DNA from 4 places in the Delftia deserti genome. Region 1 is predicted to be linked to each of the others. Evidence: predicted binding sites of a transcription regulator. Region 1 holds the regulator's gene; each other region holds the start of a gene.
The links. Region 1 encodes FNR, which switches genes on or off when oxygen is low (the NO sensors DNR and NnrR bind a similar motif). Its sites were predicted from a motif close to TTGATNNNNATCAA; they were not measured.
Positions count from the first base shown of each region.

Region 2: ACFPFG_RS20330 (hemerythrin domain-containing protein) is a predicted target of FNR. The motif match lies at 3,169-3,182, and genes of this name have one in related genera.
Region 3: clpB (ATP-dependent chaperone ClpB) is a predicted target of FNR. The motif match lies at 2,553-2,566, and genes of this name have one in related genera.
Region 4: adhP (alcohol dehydrogenase AdhP) is a predicted target of FNR. The motif match lies at 2,845-2,858, and genes of this name have one in related genera.

Region 1 covers NZ_JBHSIH010000001.1:1,374,967-1,379,892, forward strand. Annotated here, with positions in the region: gene ACFPFG_RS06540 (HD-GYP domain-containing protein) at 1-38, opposite strand, end outside; gene ACFPFG_RS06545 (sulfite exporter TauE/SafE family protein) at 108-824, opposite strand; gene hemN (oxygen-independent coproporphyrinogen III oxidase) at 830-2,212, opposite strand; gene fnr (fumarate/nitrate reduction transcriptional regulator Fnr) at 2,374-3,093, shown strand; gene ACFPFG_RS06560 (hypothetical protein) at 3,175-3,462, opposite strand; gene ACFPFG_RS06565 (FixH family protein) at 3,643-3,957, opposite strand; gene ccoG (cytochrome c oxidase accessory protein CcoG) at 4,015-4,926, opposite strand, start outside.
Region 2 covers NZ_JBHSIH010000001.1:4,234,470-4,239,395, reverse strand. Annotated here, with positions in the region: gene ACFPFG_RS20350 (molybdopterin-dependent oxidoreductase) at 1-423, shown strand, start outside; gene ACFPFG_RS20345 (hypothetical protein) at 775-1,032, shown strand; gene ACFPFG_RS20340 (dienelactone hydrolase family protein) at 1,033-1,725, opposite strand; gene ACFPFG_RS20335 (MarC family protein) at 1,915-2,562, shown strand; gene ACFPFG_RS20330 (hemerythrin domain-containing protein) at 2,608-3,108, opposite strand; gene ACFPFG_RS20325 (hypothetical protein) at 3,363-3,950, opposite strand; gene ACFPFG_RS20320 (CsbD family protein) at 4,098-4,316, opposite strand; gene ACFPFG_RS20315 (hypothetical protein) at 4,699-4,926, shown strand, end outside.
Region 3 covers NZ_JBHSIH010000001.1:5,519,744-5,524,669, reverse strand. Annotated here, with positions in the region: gene clpB (ATP-dependent chaperone ClpB) at 1-2,457, opposite strand, end outside; gene ACFPFG_RS26135 (AraC family transcriptional regulator) at 2,591-3,499, opposite strand; gene ACFPFG_RS26130 (DMT family transporter) at 3,568-4,497, shown strand; gene ACFPFG_RS26125 (molybdenum cofactor biosynthesis protein MoaE) at 4,507-4,926, opposite strand, start outside.
Region 4 covers NZ_JBHSIH010000001.1:1,245,759-1,250,684, reverse strand. Annotated here, with positions in the region: gene ACFPFG_RS06030 (4'-phosphopantetheinyl transferase family protein) at 1-63, shown strand, start outside; gene ACFPFG_RS06025 (hypothetical protein) at 118-540, shown strand; gene phaR (polyhydroxyalkanoate synthesis repressor PhaR) at 750-1,289, shown strand; gene rimO (30S ribosomal protein S12 methylthiotransferase RimO) at 1,382-2,770, shown strand; gene adhP (alcohol dehydrogenase AdhP) at 2,921-3,949, shown strand; gene ACFPFG_RS06005 (MATE family efflux transporter) at 4,012-4,926, opposite strand, start outside.

The sequences.
Region 1 (4,926 bases):
GAAGGAATCGGCAATATGTAAGCCGATGATTCGGGCATTATCTCCAGTTCTGAGAGCCTCGCAGCCAATACGCGGCCCCAGGGCCCAAGTCCGGCCCCAGTTGTTGCTCAACGGCACCAGAGGCTGGGCTTGTAGATCAGGTCCATCCACAGCGCCCACACGGCCACGCCCACCAGCATCAGGCCGGCCAGGCGCGTGCCCCATTCGGCGCGCAGGCCGTTCAGGCGCCGCCGGCCCAGCCGCCACAACCAGGGGCCGGCCACCAGCCACAGGCCGCTGCCCGCACCAAAGGCCGCCATGGCCAGCGCGCCCTGCAACGGGCCGCCGCTGAGCGCGGCGACCAGCACGGCCGAATACAGCAGTCCGCAAGGCATGAGCGCCCAGGCATAGCCTGCCGCCAGCGTGCCGCCCGGCGCCGACACCCAGGGCTGCACGCGCCGCCAGGCGGCGCGGCCGGCAGACTCCAGCCAGGCGGGCTGGCGGGCCTGCACCATCATGGCCAGGCCCCAGGCCATCACGGCGACATGGGTCAGTGTCCAGAACGGCTGCAGCGCCGTGGTCTGGCTGGTGAGCCAGGACAGGCTCTCCATGGCCATGGCCGAGGCAGCGCCCAGGCTGGCATAGCCGGCCAGACGTCCGCCATGGAACAGCGCCGTGCGCAGCCACAGCCGGCCTTGCAATCCATGCACGGCCACCACCTGGGAGCCGCCGCCCCGCCCCGCCCCGCCCGTGACCACGCCGCAGGGCGCCGCGCACATGGCAAGGCAATGGGGCCCGCCGACGAGCCCCATGATCAAAGCGGTCCAGAGCAGCGACAACAGCATGGGGCCTAGATGATCCTCGAAAACCGCGCCCGGTTCTTGTCCGCCTGCAGATATCGGTCAAACAGCATGGCCACGCCACGCACGAAGTACCAGCCCATGGGAGTGACCTGGAAGCCCTCGTCGCTGATCTGCACCAGGCCCTTGGCCTGCAGGTCCTCCAGGGCCGCCATCTCGGGCGCGAAGTACTCGCGAAAGCCCAGCAGCCAGGCCTGCTCCATGGGTTCGAACAGCACGGCGCCCTGGCACATGATGGCCATGATGACGGCGCGGCGCACCAGGTCGTCGCGCGACAGCGCCAGGCCCCGCACCACGGGCAGGTGGCTGGCGTCGATGGCGTCGTAGTACTCCTCCAGCGTCTTGGCGTTCTGGCTGTAGCTGGCGCCCACCTTGCCGATGGCCGAGACGCCCAGCGCGATCAGGTCGCAGTCGGGCTGGGTGCTGTAGCCCTGGAAGTTGCGGTGCAGCCGGCCCTGGCGCTTGGCCACGGCCAGCGAGTCCTCGGGCAGGGCGAAGTGGTCCATGCCCACGTAGACATAGCCACCGTCCATGAACGCGGCGATGGAACGCGACAGCATGGCCAGCTTGTCGGCCCCCTGCGGCAGATCCTCGGCCGCAATGCGCCGCTGCGGCTTGAAGCGCTCAGGCAGGTGGGCATAGGCATAGAGCGCGATGCGGTCGGGCCGCAGCGCGTTGACCTGGGCCAGCGTGCGCTCGAAGGATTCGGGCGTCTGCTTGGGCAGGCCGTAGATCAGGTCCACGTTGATGGAGGCAAAGCCCAGCTGCCGCGCGGCCGCCACCAGCTCGAACACCTGCTCTGCCGGCTGCACGCGGTGCACCGCGATCTGCACCTGCTCGTCAAAGTCCTGCACGCCGAAGCTCAGGCGGTTGAAGCCCAGCTCCTTGAGCACGGCCAGGCGCTCGACGCTGACGGTGCGCGGATCGACCTCGATGGAGTATTCGCCGCCCGGCTCCAGCTTGAAATGCTCGCGCAACAGGCCCATCAGCGTACGCAGCTCGTCGTCGGAGAAGAAGGTGGGCGTGCCGCCGCCCAGGTGCAGCTGGCTGACGGTCTGGCCCTTGCCGCAATGGGCCGTGTGCAAGGCCATCTCGCGCGCCAGGTAGTCCAGGTAGACGGCGGCGCGATCGTGGTGGCGCGTCACGATCTTGTTGCAGGCGCAGTAGTAGCACAGCGACTCGCAAAAGGGCACGTGCACATACAGCGACAAAGGCATGGCACGCGCTGCGGTACTCGATTTGCGTTGTTGCAGCGCCAGGATATAGTCCTCTGCACCAAAGGCCTCGACAAAGCGGTCGGCGGTAGGGAACGAGGTGTATCGGGGCCCCGGTACGTCAAAGCGACGCAGCAGCTCTGGGGTGACAGCGGTCATGGGTTTTTCCTCTAATACCTTGACTGTGCCGCAGCACATCGGTCATGTCCTTGACTCATATCAAGAGTTGTTTGAGGCACTGCTGCGACAATTTGATCCAACTCATCGCAATCCACGAGGTCACCGCCGGCACGCTGTGTGCCGCTGATGTTTATCACTCCATGAACCTTCAGACCATCAAAGCCTCCTGCTCCAACTGCAACCTGCGCGAACTGTGCATGCCCATGGGCCTGGATGCCGAGCAGATGCAGCGCATCGACGACATCGTGGCCACGCGCCGCAAGGTCAAGCGCGGAGGCCTGCTGTTTCGCAACGGCGAGGCCTTCACCTCGCTGTACGCCATCCGCACCGGCTTCTTCAAGACCTGCGTGGCCACCGAGGACGGACGCGACCAGGTCACGGGCTTTCAGATGGCCGGCGAGATCATCGGCCTGGACGGCATCGTCAACGACCACCACACCTGCGATGCCGTCGCGCTGGAAGACGCCGAAGTCTGCGTCATGCCCTTCGACAAGCTGGAAGACCTGTCGCGCGAGGTCACGGCCCTGCAAAACCATGTGCACAAGGTCATGAGCCGCGAGATCGTGCGCGAGCACGGCGTGATGCTGCTGCTGGGCAGCATGCGCGCCGAAGAGCGCCTGGCCGCCTTCGTGCTCAACCTGGTGCAGCGCCTGCATGCGCGGGGCTTTTCCAAGTCCGAACTGGTGCTGCGCATGACGCGCGAGGAAATCGGCAGCTACCTGGGCCTGAAGCTGGAGACGGTGAGCCGCACGTTCTCCAAGTTCGCGGACGACAACATCATCGAGGTGCGCCAGCGCCATCTGCGCATCCTGGACACGGAGGCGCTCAAGCGCATCGTCAATAGCCAGCAGTGCCAGTAAGGCTGCAGGGGCTGCAGGCATTCATCCGCCAATGAACAAGGCCCGCGACAGCGGGCCTTGTTCATTGCGGCCGGCGTTCTCTCAGTCCCGCCCCAGCCCCTGCATGGCCAGGTCCGGTTCGGGCTCGGAGACCACGCCGTCATTGAGATCGCGGGCCGAGCGGCCCAGCATGGTGGTCATCAGGCTGGAGAGCATGGTCACGCCCCAGAAGGCGAAGAAGGCCAGCGTGTAGATGCCCTGGCGCGACCAGCCCAGATCGCCGAGCCAATGCAGCTGCAGCGGATCAACAAAGGCAAAAACCAGCATCTCCATCACGGCGGCGGCCAGAAAGGCAGGCCAGGCAATCCACATCCAGCGTTGGGCCAACATCAGCGATCTCCTTGTGCTGTAGAGGGGGTCGCCTTCATTGTGCGCCGCGCCAACGCCTGGCGCCAAGCCCCGAAGCGCCCTGCGCGCCTGTAGGAAACCCTCACCCGTCGCACATGCCGGAGATGCGATCCGCCATGCAAAAAGGCCGCGACTGCGGCCTCGTGAGGGGGCTTGGCGCGGTCAGCGGTCCGTGGGATGGTCGTGCGCTGGCGTGGCCGCATGGTTGCGACCGGTGACGGCGGGCGCCATGCTCTTGGGCACTTCGCGCACGCCATCGGCACGCTCGTTGATCGTGATGCCGTTGCGGTAGTAGTCGGGGTCGATCACGGGATCGGCGCCATTGATGGCGATGATGGCCGTGATCACGGCGGCCACCACCACGGCGGCCGGGCCTGCCACCACCAGCCAGACATGGCCGAACTTCCACCAGGGCTTGCCGGCGTCGGGATGCGAAGCGGCCTGGGCGGGTGCGGGAACTGCGGGACTGGAAGACATGGGAAACCTCTTTCTTTCAGGCGGCAGGCGCGGACCGTGCCGCGCCTGCCAGGAACATCACCGGGGAACGAGGAACACGGCCTTTTCGGACGTGCGGCCCGCACCCGCTTGCAGGGCATCGATATCGAAGAATACGGTGTGCGAGCCCGGCTCGGCAGAACCGTAGGGAATCTGCAGGCGCGCTGCAATGCCGCGCGTCTCGGCCGGGCCGACCTCGACTTCCTGCTCGGACGCCAGCTCCAGCCCGTCCAGGCCATGGGCGCTGATGCGGTAGCGCTGGGCCTGTTCGGTGGCATTCATGATCTGCAGCCGGTAGACATTCTCCAGCTTGCCGCCCGCCACGATGCGCGACAGCGAGGCACGGTCGCGGATCACGTCCACCTTGACCGACTGGCGCAGCGCCAGGCTCACGATCATGGCCACGCTCAGGCCGACCAGCACGGCCGAGTAGATCAGCACGCGCGGACGGAAGATGCGGCGCAGCACCTGGGCGCGGCGCCACAGGCCGGCCATGGCGTTCTGCGTTGTCAGGCGGATCAGGCCGCGCGGGTACTCCATCTTGTCCATGATGGAATTGCAGGCGTCTATGCACAGGCCGCAGCCGATGCATTCGTACTGCAGTCCGTTGCGGATGTCGATGCCCACGGGGCAGACCTGCACGCACATCTTGCAGTCGATGCAGTCGCCCAGGCCCTGGGCCTTGTAGTCCACCTTCTTGGTGCGTGGCGCACGTGGCTCGCCCCGGCCCGTGTCGTAGCTGACGATCATGGTGTCCCGGTCGAACATGGCGCTCTGAAAGCGCGCATAGGGGCACATGTATTTGCAGACCTGCTCGCGCATGTAGCCCGCGTTGCCGTAGGTGGCAAAGCCGTAGAACAGCACCCAGAACATTTGCCAGCTGCCCTGCAGCGCCAGCAGCTCGCCGCCCAGCTCGCGGATGGGCACGAAGTAGCCCACGAAGGTGAAGCC
Region 2 (4,926 bases), 2.9 Mb from region 1:
TTCGACTCGGCCTGGACCACAGGGGCCGGTGCGCTGGAGCGCCTGCCCACGGTGGAGATCACGCCCCATATCGAATACGACGGCCAGCCCCACCGGCTGCGCGGCCCGCTGCTGGCCACCGTGCTGCAGGCGGCCGGCGTGGACAGCGCCGCCGCAGCGGCCAGGGGCCAGTGGATCACCCTGCAGGCCATCGACGGCTACCGCGCCCAGCTGCCGCTGGCCCAGGCCCTGCAATGGCGCATGCTGCTGGCCACGCACATGGACGGCCGGCGCCTGGGCCTGGGCGGCCTGGGCCCGCAATGGGCCATGTACGACGCCGACCGCATTGCCGATCTGGCAGGCAAGCCGCTCAAGGAACGCTTTGCGCAGGCGCCCTGGGGGCTGTACCACATGGGGCTGCACGCGCAGCAACCCCAGGGCTGAACCTGGCTTCAGAGCGCGGCAGGACGCGCATTTGGAGTAGCATTTCGCGATCGTCTCGGGGGAAACGGGCTTGGCGGCCCGAAACAACGTAGGCGCAGCAGCCGCACGCCTTTCCATGAGGCAGCGGCTTTTTTCATCTTCCCGGTGCTGCGCCGGGCACGGTTCCGTTTTGGCGGGGCTGTGCGGGACCTCCGCAAGGGGGTGCCGGTCCTACGTCCGGTCCGCCAACCTGCACAGTCCTGGCACCTCTCTTGGCGGAGTGGCGGCAGGCTCTTTATGTCACGTAGGAGCTGCCATGGCTGACATCACTCCATCCGGCGAAACAATCGCTGCCCCTCCCACTTCCACCCTATGCCCCCCAGGGAAGAGGCCAGTCTGTACTACCTCATTTCCGAATACGAGGTCTACCGAGTGCAGGACTGCATGCGGCAGATCGGGCTGGTAGTAGACCTGTGCTGCATGAGTGCACCTGGCCAACAGTTGAGCGACCTGGGCGGCCTGCTGAGTTTCCTGATCGCGCAGCAGCGCGCGCTGCGGGGCCCGCTGCAGACCGTGCAGGCGCGCAAGGCGACGCCGGGGCCGGCATGTGACCCGGACCCCGGGGGTTGATCAGGCCAGGTGCTGGTCGAAGAAGGCCAGCGTGCGGTCGCGCGCCTGCAGGGCGCTGGCCTCGTCGTAGGCGCTGCGCTGGTCGCAGTTGAAGCCGTGGTCGGCGTCGTACAGGTGCACCTGCACATGCTTTTGCGCCTGGGCGAAGGCCTGCACGGCGTCCACGGGAATGTGCGTATCGCGCCGGCCGAAGTGGGCGATGACGGGGCACAGCGGCTCGCGGCCCATCTCCAGCGGCGTGGTCATGCCGCCGCCGTAGTAGCAGGCCGCAGCCGACAGGCTGGGCAGGTTGCAGGCCGCGCGCCAGGCCCACAGGCCGCCCCAGCAAAAGCCCACGATGCCCACCTTGCCGCCGGGCACCAGCGTGGCAGCATGGGCGATGGCGGCCTCGATCTCGGGCAGCACGCCGGGCTGGGGCAGCGCCTCGGCGGCGGATTTCAGCGCCATGCCCTTGGCACGGTCGGCGTCGCCGTAGCCCAGGTCCACACCGGCCTCGACACGCGTGAACAGTGACGGCGCCACGGCCACATAGCCGCGGGCAGCCAGGCGGTCGGCCACGGCGCGGATATGGGCGTTGACGCCGAAGATCTCCTGCAGCACCACGACGGCGCCGCGCGCGGGCACATCGGGCCGCGCCACCCAGGCCGGCGAAGACGTGCCATCCAATGAAGTCAACTGCACAAAACTGCCCATGTCCGCGTTCCTTTCTGTCTGAGAACCTGTTGTGATTTCCCGGTGGGCGGACGCGCCCCGCAATGCTGTAATGGCGGCGGGCCGGCCCGTGCGGCAATTCTTTCACAGGAGACATTCGATGGAACGAAAAGTCGTGCGTACCGGCAAGGGCCGGGCACAGGTGGGCGGCGGCAACCTACAGGGAATGCGATGGACCTCAAACCGCTGATCACGCTGGTGGCCATCATCAACCCGCTGGCCATCGTCCCCTTCTTCATCCACTACACCGAGGGATTCAGCGCCCAGCAGCGCCAGCAGACCATTCGCACGGCGGCGCTGGCCTCGTTCTGCGTGATCGCGGCCTGCGCCATCATCGGGCTGCAGGTGCTGGACTTCTTCAACATCTCGCTGCAGAGCTTTCAGGTGGGCGGCGGCCTGCTGCTGCTGATCAGCGCCATGAACATGCTCAACGCCCGCCCGGCCGAGGAACGGCCCAACGCGCCCACGCTTGTCGCTGGCGCGGAAAAGGCCGCCATGGGCAACAGCATTGCCGTGGTGCCGCTGACGATTCCGCTGCTGACGGGGCCGGCCTCCATGTCCACCGTGGTGATCTACGCCGACCAGGCACGCACCATCTGGCAGCACCTGGCCCTGGTGGGCTATGGCGTGGTGGTGGCGCTGGTGGTGATGGTCTGTTTTTCGCTGGCCGACCCGATCGCCCGCGTGCTGGGCAAGACCGGCATCAACGTGATGACGCGGCTCATGGGCCTGATCCTCGCTGCCCTGGCCGTGGAGGTGATGGCGGGTGGACTGGTGAAGATCTTCCCCATCCTGGCCTCGCCCGCGATCATGCCCTGAGCGGGCTGGCTGATTGACGAGCTGGCTGATTGCGGGCCTGCCGGCTCAGGCCGGCACGGCCCGCGCGCGGTCGGCGCTGCCGTCGCAGGCACCGCCGCAGCCCGTGATGGGCTGCTCGGGCAAGGCCTCAGGGTGTGCCAGGGAGCCCGTGGCGGGATCGAAGCCCGCACTGCGCAAATGCAGGGCCAGCGCCGCATCCATGGTCTGCGCATGGTGCACGAACCAGGCCGCCAGCTCGCCCGCCATGCTGCGGATCACGGCCAGGTCCCCGGCCGCCGCCTTGTTCGCCCCCTCGCGCATCACCTGCAGCACCACCTTGTGCTGCAGGCTGTGGCAGTTGGTGCTGGTAAAGCGCGTGGACTGCATCCAGCGGTCTTCCTGGTCGAAATGCACCTGCGTATGCGCGATCAACTCATCCCAGCGCGTGCACAGCTGCGCATCATCGGCCGCCTCCACCTCGGCCAGCAGCAGCACGAACTCCTGGTGCACCTCGTCCATGGCGGGCAACTCCAATGCCAGCGCCCCGCTCCATTCCAGTACGGCCATACGCTTCTCCTGCCTTCATCATGAAAGCCTGCAGCTTAGGAACAGCACCGCCCAACCCGTTTGACCCACATCAGCCAACCCGAAAACAGCAAAGCCCCGCGAGCGGGGCTTGGTCAAGGCGGATAAAACTGGCGCGGCCAAAAGGCCAGGGGCACCGAGCAAGAGCCGCCTCGCGGCGAAAGTGCCATCCCCCTCCCTTGCGAAGCAAGTAGAGAGGGGGAAGGCGCGCAGCGCCTCAGGGGGTGCCTACCAGCTTACTGTCCAAACTTCCGCTTGGCATCAGCCACGCAGGTGTCCTTGGCGTCACCGCTCATGGTGTCGCAGCGGGCCTTGGCAGCCTTGTAGTCGGCTTCGCGGGTTTCCTCGGCAGCGTCCTTGCGGGTTTCGGCCACGTTGGCAGCCTTGGCTGCGGAGTTGGCAGCGGGCTCGGCCTGCGCCTTGTTCACCTTGGCGGCTTCGACGGCGCGTACATGGGCAGCCTTGGCATCCTTCACGCAGACATCCTTGGCGTCGCCCTTGAGGTCGTCGCACTTTTCCTTGGCGATGTCGTAGTCCGCATCAGCCTTGGCCTTGAGGGCCTTTTCGCTGTTCTTGGGCGAAGGATTGCGGCGCGATTCCAGTTCGGCCTTGGCCACGTTTTCCTGGCCCTTGGCCTGCTTCTCGCAGACGTCCTTGGCGTTGTCCTTCAGCGGCTTGCACTGTTCCTTGGCAGCCTTGTACTCGGCCTCGATCTGGTTCTTGGCGGCCGTGTGCTCGGCATTGGTCATGGCCATGGCGCCGGAGGCCATCAGGCCCAGGGCGACGGCGGACAGCATGTGGCGAAAGCGTTGCGGTGTTTGCATGATGGAACTCCTTGTATTTGTACTGAAGCGGCCCTTGGTGCCTGCGGCGGCGGGCCATTGGTGCGTGCCCTCAGGCACGCTGGCTGTCGGGGGAGCGGGTGGTGGCGCCGGCCAGGGCGTCCGTGCCACCCGCGGGGTCCACCCTCGTCAGTCTTCGAAGCGGAAGTCGGGGTTGCGCTTTTGCCAGTCGGTCAGCTGCTTTTCGGCAGCGTCGCGGGCCAGGCCCTGGCGCTCCTGCAGCTTGCCCAGGAATTGCTCGCGCTTGCCGGCGATCACGTCCAGATCGTCATCGGTGAGCTTGCCCCATTGCTCACGGATCTTGCCGGTGAATTGCTTCCAGTTGCCCTTGATGCGGTCTTCATTCATGGCTTGGTCCTTTCAGTGATGTTGAAGTCGTGCCGTGCAATCAGGCCTTGTTTTTTCAAAGCCACGATCTGCATCAGCGACGGTTCCACTGTAAAAAACCTGGGGGCTGCGCGCCGTAGTCTGGACCTAGTGTTGACGGTCGTCCCAGGGGCAGCCGAGACGGTGGGATCGGGACTACAGCCCCTGACGGACGCGCGGGAAGCGCTGGGTCAGGCGCCCGCCCAGGCGCCTCTGTGGTCCACCCCGCATATCGGCGCGTACGGCTCGCTGGGGTCCTTGCGCAAAAGGAAAGTGCAGAGAAATTCACCGCCCAGATAGACGGTATGAGGCAAGCAGCCAAAGACGGTGCAAGGTCTAATTTTTCTCCAGAGAGGGAAAATTATTGACTGCGTGGATTGAAGATGATTTGCGCAAGCAGCTGTTTGCAGCAGCGCCCGCAAATGGCATCTGGATTGGAGACTTGGCTGAGATTGATTCAGACCGGGAGATCATCCCTGTGCGATTCGCAGGGCTGGACTTCTGGTTTCTGTTCCTTTCGCCCCATGCGGAGACTGGCAACGATCCCGAGCTCCTGCTCACGATGCTGGACAACCTGGACGCAAAGGACTTC
Region 3 (4,926 bases), 4.1 Mb from region 1:
GGCTCCGAAAACGGGATCGAAGCCCACCTTGGCCAGTTCGGCCAGTGCCTGATCGGACACCTGCAGCGCAAGGTCCATTTTCTCCAAACGACGCTCCAGCAGCTTGAGCTGAATCCTTGCGATCGACTCGATATTCTTCGCGTCGAGCGCGTGGAAGACCACGGTTTCGTCGATGCGGTTGAGGAATTCGGGTCGGAAATGGTTCTTGAGTTCCCCCCAGACCGCATCTTTCACATCATCGTAATCCTCGCCGACCATGGCCTGGATCAGCAAGGAGCCTATGTTGCTCGTCATCACGATGACCGTGTTCTTGAAGTCCACGGTGCGGCCCTGGCCGTCGGTCAGGCGGCCATCGTCCAGCACCTGCAGCAGCACGTTGAACACGTCGGGATGGGCCTTTTCAACCTCATCGAGCAGCAGCACGCTGTAGGGCTTGCGGCGCACGGCCTCGGTCAGGTAGCCGCCTTCCTCGTAGCCCACGTAGCCGGGCGGCGCGCCGATCAGGCGGGCCACGGAATGCTTTTCCATGAACTCGCTCATGTCGATGCGCACCAGATGGTCCTCGCTGTCGAACAGGAAGCCGGCCAGCGCCTTGCACAGTTCGGTCTTGCCCACGCCCGTGGGGCCCAGGAACAGGAAGGAGCCCGTGGGCCGGTTGGGATCGGACAGGCCCGAGCGCGAGCGGCGGATGGCATTGGCCACGGCCGAGATGGCCTCGTCCTGCCCGACGACGCGGTCATGCAGCCGGTCTTCCATGCGCAGCAGCTTGTCCTTCTCGCCCTGCATCATCTTGGCCACGGGAATGCCCGTGGCACGGCTGACCACTTCGGCAATTTCCTCGGCGCCGACATGGGTGCGCAGCAACCTGTGGGCGGGCGCGCCGCCCTGCCCCTGCTCGTTGGCCTGGGCTTCGTTGAGCTGCTTTTCCAGCGAAGGCAGCTTGCCGTACTGCAGCTCGGCCACCTTGTTGAAGTCGCCCTTGCGCTTGAGCTCCTCGATCTGGATGCGGATCTGGTCGATCTCCTTGCGGATCTGCTCGGAGCCCTGGGCGCTGGCCTTCTCGCTCTTCCAGACCTCTTCCAGGTCGGCGTACTCGCGCTCCAGGCTGCCGAGCTCCTCCTCGATCAGTTGCAGGCGCTTTTGCGAGGCCTCGTCCTTTTCCTTCTTCATGGCCTCGCGCTCGATCTTGAGCTGGATCATGCGGCGCTCGAGCTTGTCCATGACCTCGGGCTTGGAGTCGATCTCGATCTTGATCTTGGCCGCAGCCTCGTCGATCAGGTCGATGGCCTTGTCGGGCAGGAAGCGGTCGGTGATGTAGCGGTGGCTCAGCTCGGCCGCAGCCACGATGGCCGGGTCGGTGATGTCCACGCCATGGTGGGCCTCGTAGCGCACCTGCAGTCCGCGCAGGATGGCGATGGTGTCCTCCACGGAAGGCTCTTCGACCAGCACCTTCTGGAAGCGCCGCTCCAGTGCCGCATCCTTTTCGATGTACTTGCGGTATTCATCGAGCGTGGTCGCACCGATGCAGTGCAGCTCGCCGCGCGCCAGGGCCGGCTTGAGCATGTTGCCCGCGTCCATGGCGCCGTCGGCCTTGCCGGCGCCGACCATGGTGTGGATCTCGTCGATGAACAGGATGATGCGGCCCTCTTCCTGGGCCACTTCCTTGAGCACGGACTTCAGGCGTTCCTCGAAGTCGCCACGGTATTTGGCGCCGGCCAGCAGGCCCGCCATGTCCAGCGACAGCACGCGCTTATTCTTGAGGCTTTCGGGCACCTCGCCGGCCACGATGCGCTGGGCCAGGCCCTCGACAATGGCGGTCTTGCCCACGCCGGGCTCGCCGATGAGCACGGGATTGTTCTTGCTGCGGCGCTGCAGCACCTGGATGGAACGGCGGATTTCGTCGTCGCGCCCGATCACCGGGTCGAGCTTGCCGATGCGCGCGCGCTCGGTCAGGTCCATGGTGTATTTCTTGAGGGCCTCGCGCTGGCCTTCGCCTTCGGCGCTGTCCATGGTCTGGCCGCCGCGCACGGCGTTGATGGCCGACTCCAGGCTGGAGCGCGTCACGCCGCTTTCCTTGAGCAGTTGGCCTGCGCGCGTGGACGAGCCGCTGCTGTCGGTCAGCGCCAGCAGGAACAGCTCGCTGGCAATGAACTGGTCGCCGCGCTTGAGGGCTTCCTTCTCGGTCGCCTGCAGCAGCCGGCCCAGCTCGGAGCCGACCTGCACCTGGTCCTGGTGCTGCACGCGCGGCAGATCCGCCAGGGCCTTCTCGGCCGCGGCCTGCAGCTGGCCCACGTTGGCGCCGGCGCGCTGCAAGAGCGAGCGCGGACCATCGTCCTGGCGCAGCAGCGCCACGAGCAGGTGCAGGGGTTCGATATTGGATTGGTCACCGCCCAGGGCCAGCGTTTGCGCGTCGGCCAGGGCTTCCTGGAACTTGGTTGTCAGTTTGTCGATTCGCATGGTGTTTCTTTTCGCTCCTGAAACAGGGTCATTGCGATTTATCTGATACCGGCAGGGCGAATTTCAAGCCATGACCGGCCTGCAAGGACACAAGCTTGCGCCAGATCAAGGCCGGTGAGGCCGGCCATCCTTCTCAAGCATTGCGCTGAAAGATCGAGAACTGCGTAGGCGTAACGCCCAAATGCGCCCGGAAGCTGCGCACCAGGTGGCTGGCGCTGGAAAAACCGCAATCCAGCGCCACCTCGGCAAGCGGCGGCACGTTGCGCGCAGCCAGGGCGCGCCGTGCCCGGGCCAGGCGCTGCTGCAGCACCCATTCGTGCACCGTGCAGCCCATGCTCTGGCGGAACATGCGTGCGAAATGGAATTCGGAGAGGCAGGCCTGTCTCGCCAGTGCCGGCAGCGACACGGCCTTGGAGTCATGCAGATGCGCCTCGACATGGGCCAGCACCCTGCGCCGCATGGCCGCAGAAAGCCCGCCCAGCGGCCGCTGCAGCGCCTGCAGCTGGCGCGGCGTGGCGGACTGCAGCACCAGCCGGTCCACCAGCTGCTGGCCGATGGCATCGGCCGCCAGTTGCTGCTGCGGGTCCTGCCAGTCCAGCTGCATCAGCGCACGGGCACCGGCGTGGAAGGCCTGATCGTCCCCGTAGATCTGCGCACGCAAGGTGCGCGAGCGGGGCTCGGCATCCAGCATGCGGACCACGCGCCCTGCCCAGGCCAGGTCGGACACATACAGGTGCAGGAACTGCACGGGCGAGCGCACCAGCCAGTGCGATTCGTCCTCTGGCGTGAAGATGCAGATGCGCCCCGGCGCCCCCATGGCCTCGGGCCGCGCCTTGAGCTGCGAGCCCTCGCCGCCGGCCAGGTAGACCGACAGCGTGTGGTGGCCCGGCTGGCAGTAGCGCACCTCGTCGTCCACATTGGCCCAGACGGCCAGCTCCACCCCCTCGCTCAGGCGCACGCGCCGCTGCAGCCGGGCCTTGGAGCGTGACAGCACCTGGCACAGGTGGCTGGAGGGCAGCTCGGGCAGCGGCGTGGGCGTCATGGCAGCGATTGTGGTCCCGCAGCCATACCGACGCACGCCGCCAGGCCATCAAACCGCAGGAATCTGCCATGCCCGCCCAGCCTGCGGCGCGATCATCACCGGCCATGACTGCCACCCTCTATGCCCTGGTCGTGCTGATCTGGGGTTCGACCTGGATCGCCTTGAAGCTGCAGCTGGGCACTGTGCCCGTGGAGCTGTCCATTGCCTACCGCTTTGCGCTGGCCGCCGTGCTGATGTTCGCCTGGCTGGCCTGGTCGCGCCAGCTGCGCGTGCCACGCGGCCCGGCGCTGCCGCGCGTGCTGGCCCAGGGCCTGTGCCTGTTCAGCTTCAACTTCGTGTGCTTCATGCATGCCAGCGAAACGCTGGCCAGCGGCCTGGCCGCCGTGGTGTTCTCCAGCGCCAATCTCTGGAACGCGCTGCTGGCGCGCATCATCCACGGCCGCAGGCTGGCGCCCCATGTGCTGGCCGGCAGCCTCTTCGGCCTTGCAGGCCTGGTGGCGCTGTTCTGGCCCGAGCTGCGCGCAGGCCGGCATGCCAGCTTGCCTGGCCTGGCCTGGGCGGTGCTGGGCACGCTGTGCTTTTCCTGCGGGAACATGCTGTCTGCCTCGCTGCAGTCCATGGGCTGGCGGCCCGCACAGACCAATGCCTGGGGCATGCTGGCCGGCACGCTGCTGCTGTCCGGCTATGCGCTGGTGGCGGGCCTGCCCTGGCGCTTCGATACCGGCTGGACCTATGTGGGCTCCTGGCTGTACCTGGCCATTCCAGGCTCGGTGATTGCGTTCACGGCCTACCTGACCCTGGTGGGCCGGCTGGGCCCGGAGAAGGCGGCCTATGCGACGGTGCTGTTCCCCATTGTTGCGCTCAGCATCTCGGCCCTGTTCGAGGGCTATGTCTGGACGCCGCTGGCCGTGGGCGGGCTGCTGCTGGTGATGTTCGGGAACCTGCTGGTGTTCCGCCCGCCGCAATGGTTGCGGGGGGCCGCACTGCGCAAGGCCTGAAGCGTCAGCTCACTGGCGCCAGCGCGCCAGCGCCTCTTCGTCGCTGACGCGTGCATCCACCCAGCGCGCGCCCTCGGGCGTTTGCTCCTTCTTCCAGAAAGGCGCCAGCGACTTGAGGTAGTCCATGATGTATTCGCAGGCCTGGAAGGCCATGCCCCGGTGCGATGCGGTGACGGCCACGAGCACGATCTGGTCCTGGGGCTGCAGCGGGCCGATGCGGTGGATGACACGCGCGCCATGGATGCCGAAGCGCTGGATTGCCTCGTCGATGATGGCCTCGATGGATTTCTCGGTCATGCCCGGGTAGTGCTCCAGCTCCATGCTGGCCACGGCGGCGCCCTCGTTGCGGTCACGCACCGTGCCGATGAAGCTGCAGACCGCGCCCACGCGCGCGTCGCCGCCGCGCAGGGCGGCGAGTTCGGCCGATAC
Region 4 (4,926 bases), 130 kb from region 1:
GCGCTGGCCGTGGGGGCGCCGGGAGTCCAGGTGCAAGTGCTGCTGCTGGAGATGGAGGCCTGAGCGGGGCTGATCCCGGCGCGCCGTGCACACCATGCGTGAAACGAGGGCTGAACCATGACCATTTCCCGTGCCTTGACCCGCGATGGCCTGCGCCGGCTGCGTGCGCGCGAAGTCATCCGCAATCACACGCTGATGACCGCTGCCAGCGCTGCGGCGCCTCCCGGCATGATCAGCGCGGCCGTCGCCATGGCCGTGCAGCTGCGCATGGCGCAGCGGCTGTGCCTGCTGTTCGGCGCGCCTTTCACACAGGAGCTTGCGGTGCAGGTCATCACCGGGCTCGTGCAGGCCATGGAGCCGCCGCGCCTGGGCACGCAGGTGCTGCGCCTGGCCTCCATTGCCAGCTGGTTCACCGGGCCGCTGACTTGTGCAGGCATCAATGCCGCCTATACCTGGGCCATCGGCGAGGCCTTGCTGGAGCAACTGGCCACGCATGCCAGCCTGGGAATGCCGCCTGCCAGCCCGGGCCTGCCGGCTTGACGGCGTGCGACCTGCAACTGGCTGCGCACTGCGGCCTGGCCAAGGTCGCCCTTGAGACGCTGTTGCGCGCGGCAAGGCCCGCAGGCGCGCCGTACGCGGCTACCATCAGGGTTACTGCTGCGCCAGGTGATGTGGGCGCTGCCTAGAATCTGCTGCAGTGCAATAGATCAATTGCCCGTACAAGCACGTACAAGAGGAGAAGCATTGCAATGCAAGAGACGACAACAGCCGCCGCCCCCAGCGCCCAGCGCGTGATCAAGAAATACCCCAACCGCCGTCTCTACGACACCAACACGTCCTCCTACATCACGCTGACGGAAGTCAAGCAGCTGGTGATGAGCAACGAGCCCGTGGTGGTCAAGGACGCCAAGAGCGGCGAAGACCTCACGCGCAGCATCCTGCTGCAGATCATTCTGGAAGAAGAGGCCGGCGGCGCGCCCATGTTCTCCGAGACCGTGCTGGCCAACATCATCCGTTTCTACGGCCATGCCATGCAGGGCTACATGGGCTCGTACCTGGAAAAGAACGTGCAGATGTTCACCGACTTCCAGAACAAGCTGGCCGAGCAGGCCCAGGGCACCTCGCCCGAGGCCTGGAGCCAGTTCATGCGCATGCAGCCGCCCGCCATGCAGAACATGATGAGCAGCTACATGGAGCAGTCGCAGAACATGTTCACCCAGATGCAGGAGCAGATGCAAAAGCAGACCGAGCAGATGCTGAGCGCCCTGGGCATCAAGCGCGGCAGCTGAGCTTTCAGGGATAAGTTCGGGGGCGATGTGCCAAGTTCACGCAGAACTGGGACAATATCGCCCCTATGAATCCCACGAGCGACGCAACAACCATGACAACCCCTGCCGGCGCGGCCGCTCCGCGCGTGGGCTTCGTGTCTCTTGGGTGCCCCAAGGCACTCACCGACTCCGAACTCATCCTTACCCAGCTCAGCGCCGAGGGCTACCAGACCTCCAAGACCTTCGAGGGCGCTGACCTGGTGATCGTCAACACCTGCGGCTTCATCGATGACGCCGTGCGCGAGAGCCTGGACACCATTGGCGAGGCGCTGGCCGAGAACGGCAAGGTCATCGTCACGGGTTGCCTGGGTGCCAAGGCGGGCAAGGATGGCGGCAACCTGATCCAGGAAGTGCATCCCAGCGTGCTGGCAGTGACCGGTCCGCACGCCACGCAGGAGGTGATGAATGCCGTCCACACCCATCTGCCCAAGCCGCACGATCCCTTCATCGACCTGGTGCCGGGCGCCTTTGGCGAGGCGGGCATCAAGCTCACGCCCAGGCACTACGCCTACCTGAAGATTTCCGAGGGCTGCAACCACCGCTGCACCTTCTGCATCATTCCCTCCATGCGCGGCGATCTGGTCTCGCGTCCCGTGGGCGATGTGCTCAAGGAGGCGCGCGCGCTGTTCGAGGGTGGCGTCAAGGAACTGCTGGTGATCAGCCAGGACACCTCGGCCTATGGCGTGGACGTGAAGTACCGCACGGGCTTCTGGGACGGCAAGCCGGTGAAGACGCGCATGCTCGAACTGGTGCAGACGCTGGCCGAGATCGCCGAGCCCTATGGCGCCTGGGTGCGCCTGCACTACGTTTATCCGTACCCCAGCGTGGACGAGATCATTCCGTTCATGGCCACGGGCCGCGTGCTGCCCTATCTGGACGTGCCCTTCCAGCACAGCCATCCCGACGTCTTGAAGCGCATGAAGCGCCCGGCCAATGGCGAGAGGAACCTGGAGCGCCTGCAGCGCTGGCGCGAGATCTGCCCGGATCTGGTGATCCGCTCCACCTTCATCGCGGGCTTCCCCGGCGAGACCGAGCAGGAGTTCGAGCACCTGCTGCAGTTCCTGCGCGAGGCGCAGATCGACCGCGCGGGCTGCTTTGCCTACAGCCCGGTCGAAGGCGCTGCCGCCAACGAGATTCCCGGCATGCTGCCGCAGGAAGTGCGCGAGGAGCGCCGCGCGCGCTTCATGGCCGTGGCCGAAGAGGTTTCCACTGCGCGCCTGCAAAAGCGCGTGGGCCAGACCATGCAGGTGCTGGTGGACAAGTCCGTGGGCCTGGGCAAGAAGGGCGGCGTGGGTCGCAGCTATGCCGATGCGCCCGAGATCGATGGCCTGGTGCACCTGCTGCCGCCCGAGAAGGCCAGCAAGACCTACAAGGTGGGCGACTTCGTGAAGGCGCGCATCGTGGGCACGCAGGGCCACGACCTGGTGGGCCAGCCCGTGTAAGGCCTGCATTCGCATCCCTGAAAAGCGGGCAAGGTTTTCCTTGCCCGCTTTTTTTGTCCTTGATGGTCCAAGGCCTGATTTTGATCAAGGCGTTCAGGTCGCTTCGCTGAAATGCTGTACCTACTTTGACGCAAAGAAAGGATGGCGCGAATGAACAAGACCATGAAGGCCGCCGTGGTGCGGGAGTTTGGCAAGCCGCTCACCATCGAGGAAGTCCGGGTGCCCCGGCCCGATCCCGGCCATGTGCTGGTGAAGATCGAGGCCTGCGGCGTCTGCCATACCGACCTGCATGCGGCGCAGGGCGACTGGCCCGTCAAGCCCAATCCGCCTTTCATCCCCGGCCATGAGGGCGTGGGCTATGTGGCCGCCGTGGGTGCGGGCGTCACCCATGTGAAGGAGGGCGACCGCGTCGGCATTCCCTGGCTGTACACGGCCTGCGGCCATTGCGAGCATTGCCTGGGTGGTTGGGAGACGCTGTGCGAGCAGCAAAAGAACACCGGCTACTCCGTCAACGGCGGCTTTGCACAGTACGCGCTGGCCGATGCCAACTTCGTGGGCCTGCTGCCCGGCAGCGTGGACCTGATCGAGATCGCCCCCGTGCTGTGCGCGGGCGTCACGGTCTACAAGGGTTTGAAGGTCACGGACACCAAGCCCGGCAACTGGGTGGTGATCTCGGGCATCGGCGGCCTGGGCCACATGGCCGTGCAGTACGCCAAGGCCATGGGCCTGAACGTGGCGGCGGTGGACGTGGATGACGACAAGCTGGCGCTGGCCCGGCGCCTGGGTGCCCAGGTCACGGTCAATGCCATGACCACGGACCCTGCGGCCTACCTGAAAAAGGAGATCGGTGGCGCACACGGCGCCCTGGTGACAGCGGTATCACCCAAGGCCTTCGAGCAGGCGCTGGGCATGGTGCGGCGCGGCGGCACGGTGTCGCTCAACGGCCTGCCGCCCGGCAGCTTCCCGCTGCCTATCTTCAACATGGTGCTCAGCGGCGTGACCGTGCGCGGCTCCATCGTGGGCACGCGGCTGGACCTGCAGGAATCGCTGGACTTCGCGGCCATGGGCAAGGTCAAGGCCACCGTGTCCACCGACCGGCTGGAGAACATCAACGACATCTTTGCGCGCATGCATGAAGGCAAGATCGAAGGGCGCGTGGTGCTGGACCTGAACGCCTGACGCTTTGCCCACCCCAAAAAAACAGGCTTCCCGAGGGAAGCCTGTTTTGCATGGCGCACGCCTCACACCATGCGGCGGATGGGGCGCTTCTTCCAGACCAGCTTGTAGTAGGCGGTCTGCAGGCACAGCGTCAGGGTGTAGGACAGCGGAAGCGCCATCCAGATGCCCATCAGCCCGAAGCTGCGGCTCAGCCACCAGGCCAGGGGCAGCTCCAGCACGGCCAGCACCGTGATGGTGATGGCCGTGGGAATGATCACATCGCCGCTGGCGCGCATGATGGACGACAGGGCGATGAAGCAGCCCAGCAGCAGACCGCTCCACAGCACGATGTACAGCAGCTCGATGGCCAGCACCAGCACCTGCTCGTCGGTGATGAACATGCCCAGCAGCGGCCGTGCGAACAGGCTGCCGATCAGGGCCAGGGCAGCGCCCAGCACCAGGTTCATGCGGATGGCCGTGGCCGTGATGGCGCCCAGGCGCTCGCTGCGGCCCGCGCCGATGGCCTGGGCGCCGAGGATGGAGGCCGTGATGGCCACCGAAATGACCGGGAACTGCGCAAACGAGTTGATCTGGTTGACCGCACCGTAGGCCGCCGTGGCGCTGGAGCCAAAGCCGTTGACCAGTGACACGACGACCAGCCCGGCCATGGACGAGGCGATCATCTGCACGCCGGTGGGAATGCCCACGCGCAGGATGCTCTTGAGCAGGGTCCGGTCGATGCGCATGGCCCTCCACAGCTCGGCATTGGGTGCCAGCGGGCTGGCTATGCGGCGCAGCCGCCAGCCCAGCCAGGCCAGCGCCAGGGTGAAGCCCAGGATCATGGACACGCCCGCGCTGGCCACGCCCAGGCGCGGCAGGCCGGCCCAGCCCGCGATCAGCGCCGGGGTGCAGGCCAGGCCCGTGCCCGTGGAGATCAGCAGGGCCAGCATGGGCGAGACCGTGTCGCCCACTCCGCGCAGCAGCGAGGTGGCCAGCAG